3 regions of the Streptomyces sp. Ag109_O5-10 genome follow, and region 2 is predicted to be linked to each of the others. Evidence: riboswitches for the same ligand, from Rfam matches in the RefSeq annotation. Region 2 holds a riboswitch; each other region holds the start of a gene.
What was found. Region 2 has a riboswitch for S-adenosylmethionine ahead of BLW82_RS37045 (amino acid ABC transporter permease). Riboswitches for the same ligand answer to the same signal wherever they lie in the genome.

Region 1 (2,259 bases), 720 kb from region 2:
CCGGGTTCTCCACCGTGAACACGCAGCCGAGCGCGAAGGACAGGACGTACAGCAGCCACAGGGCGGCATGGCCGGAGAACACGATGACCGTCAGGACCAGTGCCTGGACCGCGTACAGCGGCTGGGTCCACAGCAGCAGGGTCCGGCGGTCGTACCGGTCGGCGACGACCCCGCCCCACAGGCCGATCAGCAGCACCGGGGCGAACTGGAGTCCGGCGACCCAGCCGAGCGCGGTACCGCTGTGGGTGAGCGTCAGGACGAACCAGTCCAGCGCGACACCCTGCAGGGCGCTGCCGATGTCGGACACCAGGCCCGTGCTCCAGTAGATCCGGTAGTCACGGACCCGCAGGGCGGCGAACACCCCCTTCGGGGCAGTGCTGTTGACGACCATGCGGCTCTTTCCGAGCGGGCGGGGCCTGGACGCGGACGCGTCGCGGGACGCTTGCGACGCCGGTCCGGGCCCAGCAGGGGACGCGGCGCGGCGGAGGCGGACGCGAAGGGAGCGAGTGGTCAGCGACAGGTCTGGTCGAACTGGTCGGCACGACGGCCCGACCAGAACGGGTCGAGCAGCACCGTGCGTGCCTGACCTGCGGTCTCCATGGCCGGATCAAAGCACACGGAACAAGGTGCGTCCACCATCCGTCCCGGCACATGAGACGACCCCGCTCTCCGGACAGGGCGTCACGTCGCGGCATTGACGTACGACAAAATCGATCCGTAGCATCACCAACGGCATTGAGTGTCAGCGTCAAGCCCTGGCTCGCTGACCGGCAACCCTCCCGCGCGGTGGGGTGCTCCAGGTGAAAGCCCGGCGGGGTCACCGATGACTCCCGCAAGCGCGTGGCCCCGTGACCGGGGCCGGAGACGGGGAGGTCCGGCATGCTGCACAGCGATGACTCCGCTGCCTCCCCCGCCGACGCCACGGCGTACTCCCGGCTCTCGCGCCGGCGCCACATCGATCTGAAGCGCTCGACCAGCTGCCTCTGTCGGGCCTGACCGGCCAGGCCGCCGCCGGCTGACATCCGTCACCGGCCCGCCACCTTCGCGCCGTCCTTCCCCCTGGGCCACCGGTTCCCGGTGCCGTCCGCATGCCAACCCCCTGTCTGCACAGCGCATCCCCGGCCGGAGTCGATCCGCCCGGGCCGCGCACACCGTCATGCCTGCGCGCATCCGTGCGCGGTAGTGCCTCGGTGACACGAGTAGGAGAAAGCCCTCCGTGACTGCACTTCCGGATTTCAGACCCTCCCGATGGGCGCCCCTGGCCGCGCTCCTGACCACCAGCGTCCTGCTGACCGCGTGCGGTTCGGGCGACGACGGCTCCGGCGGCGGAAGCGGCCGGGCGAAGTCCGGCGGCACCCTGACCTTCGCGGTGGGCTCCGACGCGGGCTGCGTGGACCCGCAGCAGGTCGGCAGCAACGACACGATCTACTCGGTGCGCCAGATCGTGGACTCGCTCACCGACCAGGACCCGAAGACCGGAAAGATCGTGCCGTGGCTCGCCAAGAGCTGGGACATCAGCACCGACGCGACCACGTTCACGTTCCACCTGCGGTCCGGCGTCACCTTCAGCGACGGATCCAAGCTGACCGCCCAGGTGGTCAAGGACAACTTCGACGCGGTGCCGCAGCTCGGTGCCCTGGGCACCCTCGCCGAGGGCTACCTGAGCGGCGTCAAGAGCACCGCCGTGGTCGACCCGCTCACCGTCAAGGTGACCTTCAAGCAGCCCAACGCCCAGTTCCTCCAGGCGACTTCGACCCACTCGCTGGGCATCGAGTCCTCGGCGAGCGTCAAGAAGAGCCCGCAGCAGAAGTGCAGCGACGGGGTGGTCGGGTCCGGCCCGTTCGTGCTCAAGCAGTACGTGCAGAACCAGTCGGTCACCCTGGGCAGGCGCACCGGGTACGACTGGGGTTCCTCGCTGTGGTCGAAGAAGGGCGAGGCCTACCTGGACAAGCTGGTGTTCAAGGTCGTGCCCGAGGCGGGGGTGCGGGCCGGCAGTCTCCAGTCCGGGCAGGTGGACGCGATCAGCAGCGTCGGCAAGGCCAACGAGGCGGCGCTCAAGGGCGGCCAGGTCACCCTGCAGAGCCGTGCCAACCCCGGTGTGGTGTTCGGCCTCGGGCTCAACAACGCGCGGCCGCTGCTGAAGGACGCGAAGGTCCGTCAGGCGATCTCGGCCGCCGTCGACCGGAAGCAGATCGCCGACACCGTCTACCCGACCGGCACCCGGCCGGCGACCAGCATCCTGGCGCACACCACGCCCGA
Region 2 (2,259 bases):
GTCGGGGGCAGCGTGCGGGTGGCGCCGCGGGCGTAGTACCGCTCGACGTAGAACTGGATCACGGAGACGACGCTGGTCAGGATCAGGTACCAGACGGTCACCACCAGGAGGAGCGGCACGATGTCGCCGGGGTAGGTGGAGCCCATGCTCTGCGCGGAGCCGAACAGGTCGAGCAGCGAGACGTAGAAGACCAGCGAGGTGCTCTTGATCAGGCCGATCAGCTGGTTGACGTAGTTCGGGGTGATGGACCTGAGCGCCTGCGGGAACACGATCTTCCGGAACTGGTAGCCCTTGGGCAGGCCGAGCGCGGCGGCGGCCTCGTGCTGGCCCTGGTCCACGGAGAGGATGCCGCCGCGGACCACCTCGGCCGCGTAGGCGGCCTCGTTGAGGCTCAGGCCGATGACGGCGACCACCATGTCGGTGGCGAGCTTCGACTCGTCGAAGGAGAAGAAGGCGGGCCCGAAGGGGACGCCGACGCTCAACGTCTTGTACAGGGCGCTGAAGTTGTAGAGGAAGAGCAGGACAACGATGAGCGGTATGGAGCGCAGCGCCCATACGTAGGTCCAGCTGACCGCGCGCAGCACGGGGCTCTTCGAGAGCCGGGCCAGGGCGAGCAGGATGCCCCCGAGCAGACCCAGCACCGCGCTGTAGGCGGTGACTTCGAGGGTGATGACCAGTCCGTCGAGGATGGTCGGCCGCAGGAACCAGTAGCTCCAGCGGTCCCACTGGTAGAAGGGGTTGGTCACCAGTCCGTGCACGAACTGGGCGGCCAGGACCAGGACGACGGCGGTGGCGATCCACCGTCCCGGCCTGCGCAGCGGCTGAACGCGCTGTGCGGTGAGGGATGGTGACGGTTCGTCGGCGGCGGGCGGTGCCTCGGGGGCGGCGATCGTGGCGCCTGGGGGTTCACTCATGGCGGGCTCCGGCGGAGTCGGACACCCACGTGTCCCGCGGCGGGGGCCGCGCACCGGTCCGTGTTCGGGCACGGCGCGGTGCGCGGGGGCGCGCGGGGCACGGGGCTGGGCGGACGGCGGCACACCGGACGGCCGGTGTTTCGACGGGGACGCTGGGGTGCGAGGCTGCGGGGAACCGGGGGAAAAGCCTGGTCAGACCCGACAGCGGGCACAGCCCGGTGCGGTACACGCGCTACACAGGGCGCTGTTGACACGGAGCAGGTCGACGGCTCGGTCGGCGACGAGCGGGCTCGGGTACGGGCGTACGCAGCCCTCGGCGCGGCGCTGGGCCGTCCTGGGGGCTGCGTACATGTCCGTCACCTGTCACTGTGTCGTGCCGGCCCCGAAGGGCACTCGCGCTTACCGAATCGTCGCTTGCCGAAACGTCGTCGGTCCGGTCGTCACCTGGGGCACCCCACCGCGGTGCGAGGGTTGCCGGTCAGCAAGCCAGGGCTTGACGCTGACGCTCATGACCGTTCTGGTCCGCAAGTAACGCAGTTGCCCGAACGATTGTCAACGCCTGTCCGACTGGCGAAACGGTTCGGGCGGCTCTCACCTGCGCGGACCGCGGGGTGCGTCGGCCGCGTGGCCCGCCCAGTCCAGGATCTGGACGGCCGCGCCGGCGGCTTCCAGGCCCTGGCAACGGCCGTGGTGGCGGCGGGCGATGCCGTCGAGGTCGAGGTGGCCGCCGAAGGCCGGATGGGCGGCCAGCCGGCGGGCGTAGGCCCACAGCACCGGGTGGCCGGCGACGGCGTGCACCGCGGCGGCGTCCAGGTGGTTGCGGTGCACGGTGTCGAGTTGCACCAGGGTGACCCACAACTCGATGTCGGCGGCCGTGAGTCGGCCGCCGACCAGGAACTCCACCCCGGTCAGCCTGCGCTCCAGTTCGTCCAGGGCCGAGAGCAGCACCTCCAATGCCTCCGGGTCGCCGCCCGCGCGCCCGGCCCGCTGTGCGGCCTGCTCGATGTCCTCGGTGCACAGCCGCTCGACGGCCTCGATCTCGGCCTCGGCTCCGCACGGGTAGAGCCGGGCGACGCCGTCACCGAAGTGCTGGTCCAGGTCGCGCAGGATGTCCCGGCTGTGGGTGCTGACGATCCTGCCGGACCAGCCGTCGCTGAACACCGGCGCGAGGGCCGGTCCCGAGTAGCGGTGCGCGCTGGCCTCGTACAGCGGGCGCAGCACCGCGTGGCTGCCGTCGGGACAGTCCGGGACGGCGGGCAGGAAGGTGACCGGACAACAGTCGTCCAGGGCCAGCAGGCTGTGTCCGACGGCGATCCGCAGGCCGTCGGGGCAGGCCGTGGACAGG
Region 3 (2,259 bases), 3.0 Mb from region 2:
GAAGGGGAGCTGTTCCAGCAGCGAGCGGCGGGCCGCGTACTCGCCGCCGAGCGGCTGGACGAAGCCCGCCAGCTGCGGCCAGTGCATGTTCAGCAGCGGGCGGGCCATCAGCTCGGTGACCCGGCCGCCCTGCCCGGCGGCGCCGCCGAGCGGGCGGTCGTACATCGCCTTGACGAGGTCCACGCCCGGCTCGGTGAGGAGCGGGCCGACGATGCCGGTGACGAAGTCGGAGGAGAACTCCCGCAGGTCGGCGTCGACGAAGCACACGATGTCCCCGGTGGTGACCAGGAGGGAGCGCCAGAGGACCTCGCCCTTGCCGGGGACGGCGGGGATGCGGGGCAGGATCGCGTCGCGGTGCACGACGCGGGCGCCGGCGGCCGCGGCGACGGCCGCCGTACGGTCGGTGGAGCCGGAGTCGACGACCACGATCTCGTCGACGAGCGGCACCTGCTGCATCAGGTCGTGGCGGATGATCGCGACGATGTCGCCGACGGTCTCCTCCTCGTTGAGCGCGGGCAGCACGACGCTGACCGTCTGCCCGGAGGACCTTTTGGCGGCCATGATCCGGTGCAGGGGACGATCGGTTACGGACCAGGAGCGGGTGGCCAGCCAGCGCTCGACTTCTTCCAGCACGGTCAGCGGCTCCTCACTGTCACGGCCACACGACGACGTGTGATCCATCTCGCGGTACGGACGACTCTCTCAACTGTCCTGGCCTTCGGTTACAGTCTTGAACAACGCCGATGACCATCGCATGTCCTGGGTGCACCCGGCGTTGACAACCGCATACCGCTCATCCAGAGGGGCAGAGGGAAACGGCCCGTTGAAGCCCCGGCAACCCTCCAGTCGGTACTCGTAGATCGCTGTCGATCACCGCGAGGCTCCCGGCTAGGGAAGGTGCCAAATCCGTCTCACGACGAGATGCGTCGTGAGGAAGATGAGGAGAAAGGGCCTCGCCTCACATGGCTGTGCAGACTGTTGCAAGCACCACGGACTCCACCGTCGATCTCGGTCCCGCCGCTGCCCTGAGCTGCCGCGAGTGCGGTCACCGGGTGCCCCTCGGCCCGGTGTTCGCCTGCGAGGAGTGTTTCGGCCCGCTGGAGATCGCGTACGACTTCTCGGCCTATGACACCGAGGAGCTCCGCAAGCGGATCGAAGCGGGTCCCGCGAACATCTGGCGCTACGCGCCGCTGCTGCCCGTCCCCGCGGACGTGGCGACCAAGCCGAACATCAACCCCGGCTGGACCAAGCTCGTCAAGGCGGACAACCTGGCCAGGGAGCTGGGGGTCACCGGCGGGCTGTACGTGAAGGACGACTCCGGCAACCCGACGCACTCCTTCAAGGACCGCGTCGTCGCCCAGGCCGTCGAGGCCGCCCGCGCCTTCGGCTACACCACCCTCTCCTGCTCCTCCACCGGCAACCTGGCCGGCGCCGTCGGTGCCGCCGCCGCCCGGGCCGGCCTCCGCTCCTGCGTGTTCATCCCGCACGACCTGGAGCAGGGCAAGGTCGTCATGGCCGCGATCTACGGCGGCGAACTCGTCGGCATCGAGGGCAACTACGACGACGTGAACCGGTTCTGCTCCGAGCTGATCGGCGACCCGGCGGGCGAGGGCTGGGGCTTCGTCAACGTCAACCTGCGGCCGTACTACGCGGAGGGCTCCAAGACCCTGGCGTACGAGATCTGCGAGCAGCTCGGCTGGGAGATCCCGGACCAGCTGGTCGTCCCGATCGCCTCGGGCTCGCAGCTCACGAAGATCGACAAGGGGCTGCAGGAGCTGATCAAGCTCGGTCTGGTCGAGGACAAGCCGTACAAGATCTTCGGCGCCCAGGCCGAGGGGTGCTCGCCGGTGTCGGTGGCCTACAAGGAGGGCCACGACGTGGTCCGCCCGCAGAAGCCGAACACCATCGCCAAGTCCCTCGCCATCGGCAACCCGGCCGACGGGCCGTACGTCCTCGACATCGCGCGGCGCACCGGCGGTGCGGTGGAGGACGTCACCGACGAGCAGGTCGTCGACGCCATCAAGCTGCTCGCGCGGACCGAGGGAATCTTCGCGGAAACCGCCGGCGGAGTGACGGTTGGAGTCACCAAAAAGCTCATTGAGAATGGGTTGATTGATCCGGCCAAGTCGGTCGTTGTACTCAACACCGGTGATGGACTCAAGACGCTGGACGCGGTGGCGGGAACCGGACTCACCGCGACCATTCGCCCGAGTCTGGAGTCTTTCCACGAGGCCGGGCTCGCCTGAGTCCCCCGAGAAA

Region 1: another riboswitch for S-adenosylmethionine. It lies ahead of BLW82_RS46415 (putative leader peptide); the one in region 2 lies ahead of BLW82_RS37045 (amino acid ABC transporter permease).
Region 3: another riboswitch for S-adenosylmethionine. It lies ahead of thrC (threonine synthase); the one in region 2 lies ahead of BLW82_RS37045 (amino acid ABC transporter permease).

What each region holds. Positions count from the first base shown of each region.
Region 1 covers NZ_FNTQ01000001.1:8,846,481-8,848,739, reverse strand. The annotation lists gene BLW82_RS40320 (MFS transporter) at 1-391, opposite strand, end outside; SAM riboswitch class IV at 732-845, shown strand; gene BLW82_RS46415 (putative leader peptide) at 880-996, shown strand; gene BLW82_RS40315 (ABC transporter substrate-binding protein) at 1,217-2,259, shown strand, end outside.
Region 2 covers NZ_FNTQ01000001.1:8,124,817-8,127,075, reverse strand. The annotation lists gene BLW82_RS37045 (amino acid ABC transporter permease) at 1-914, opposite strand, end outside; SAM riboswitch class IV at 1,305-1,428, opposite strand; gene BLW82_RS37040 (glutathione S-transferase C-terminal domain-containing protein) at 1,506-2,259, opposite strand, start outside.
Region 3 covers NZ_FNTQ01000001.1:5,116,744-5,119,002, forward strand. The annotation lists gene BLW82_RS23465 (glucosyl-3-phosphoglycerate synthase) at 1-633, opposite strand, end outside; SAM riboswitch class I at 791-944, shown strand; gene thrC (threonine synthase) at 963-2,246, shown strand.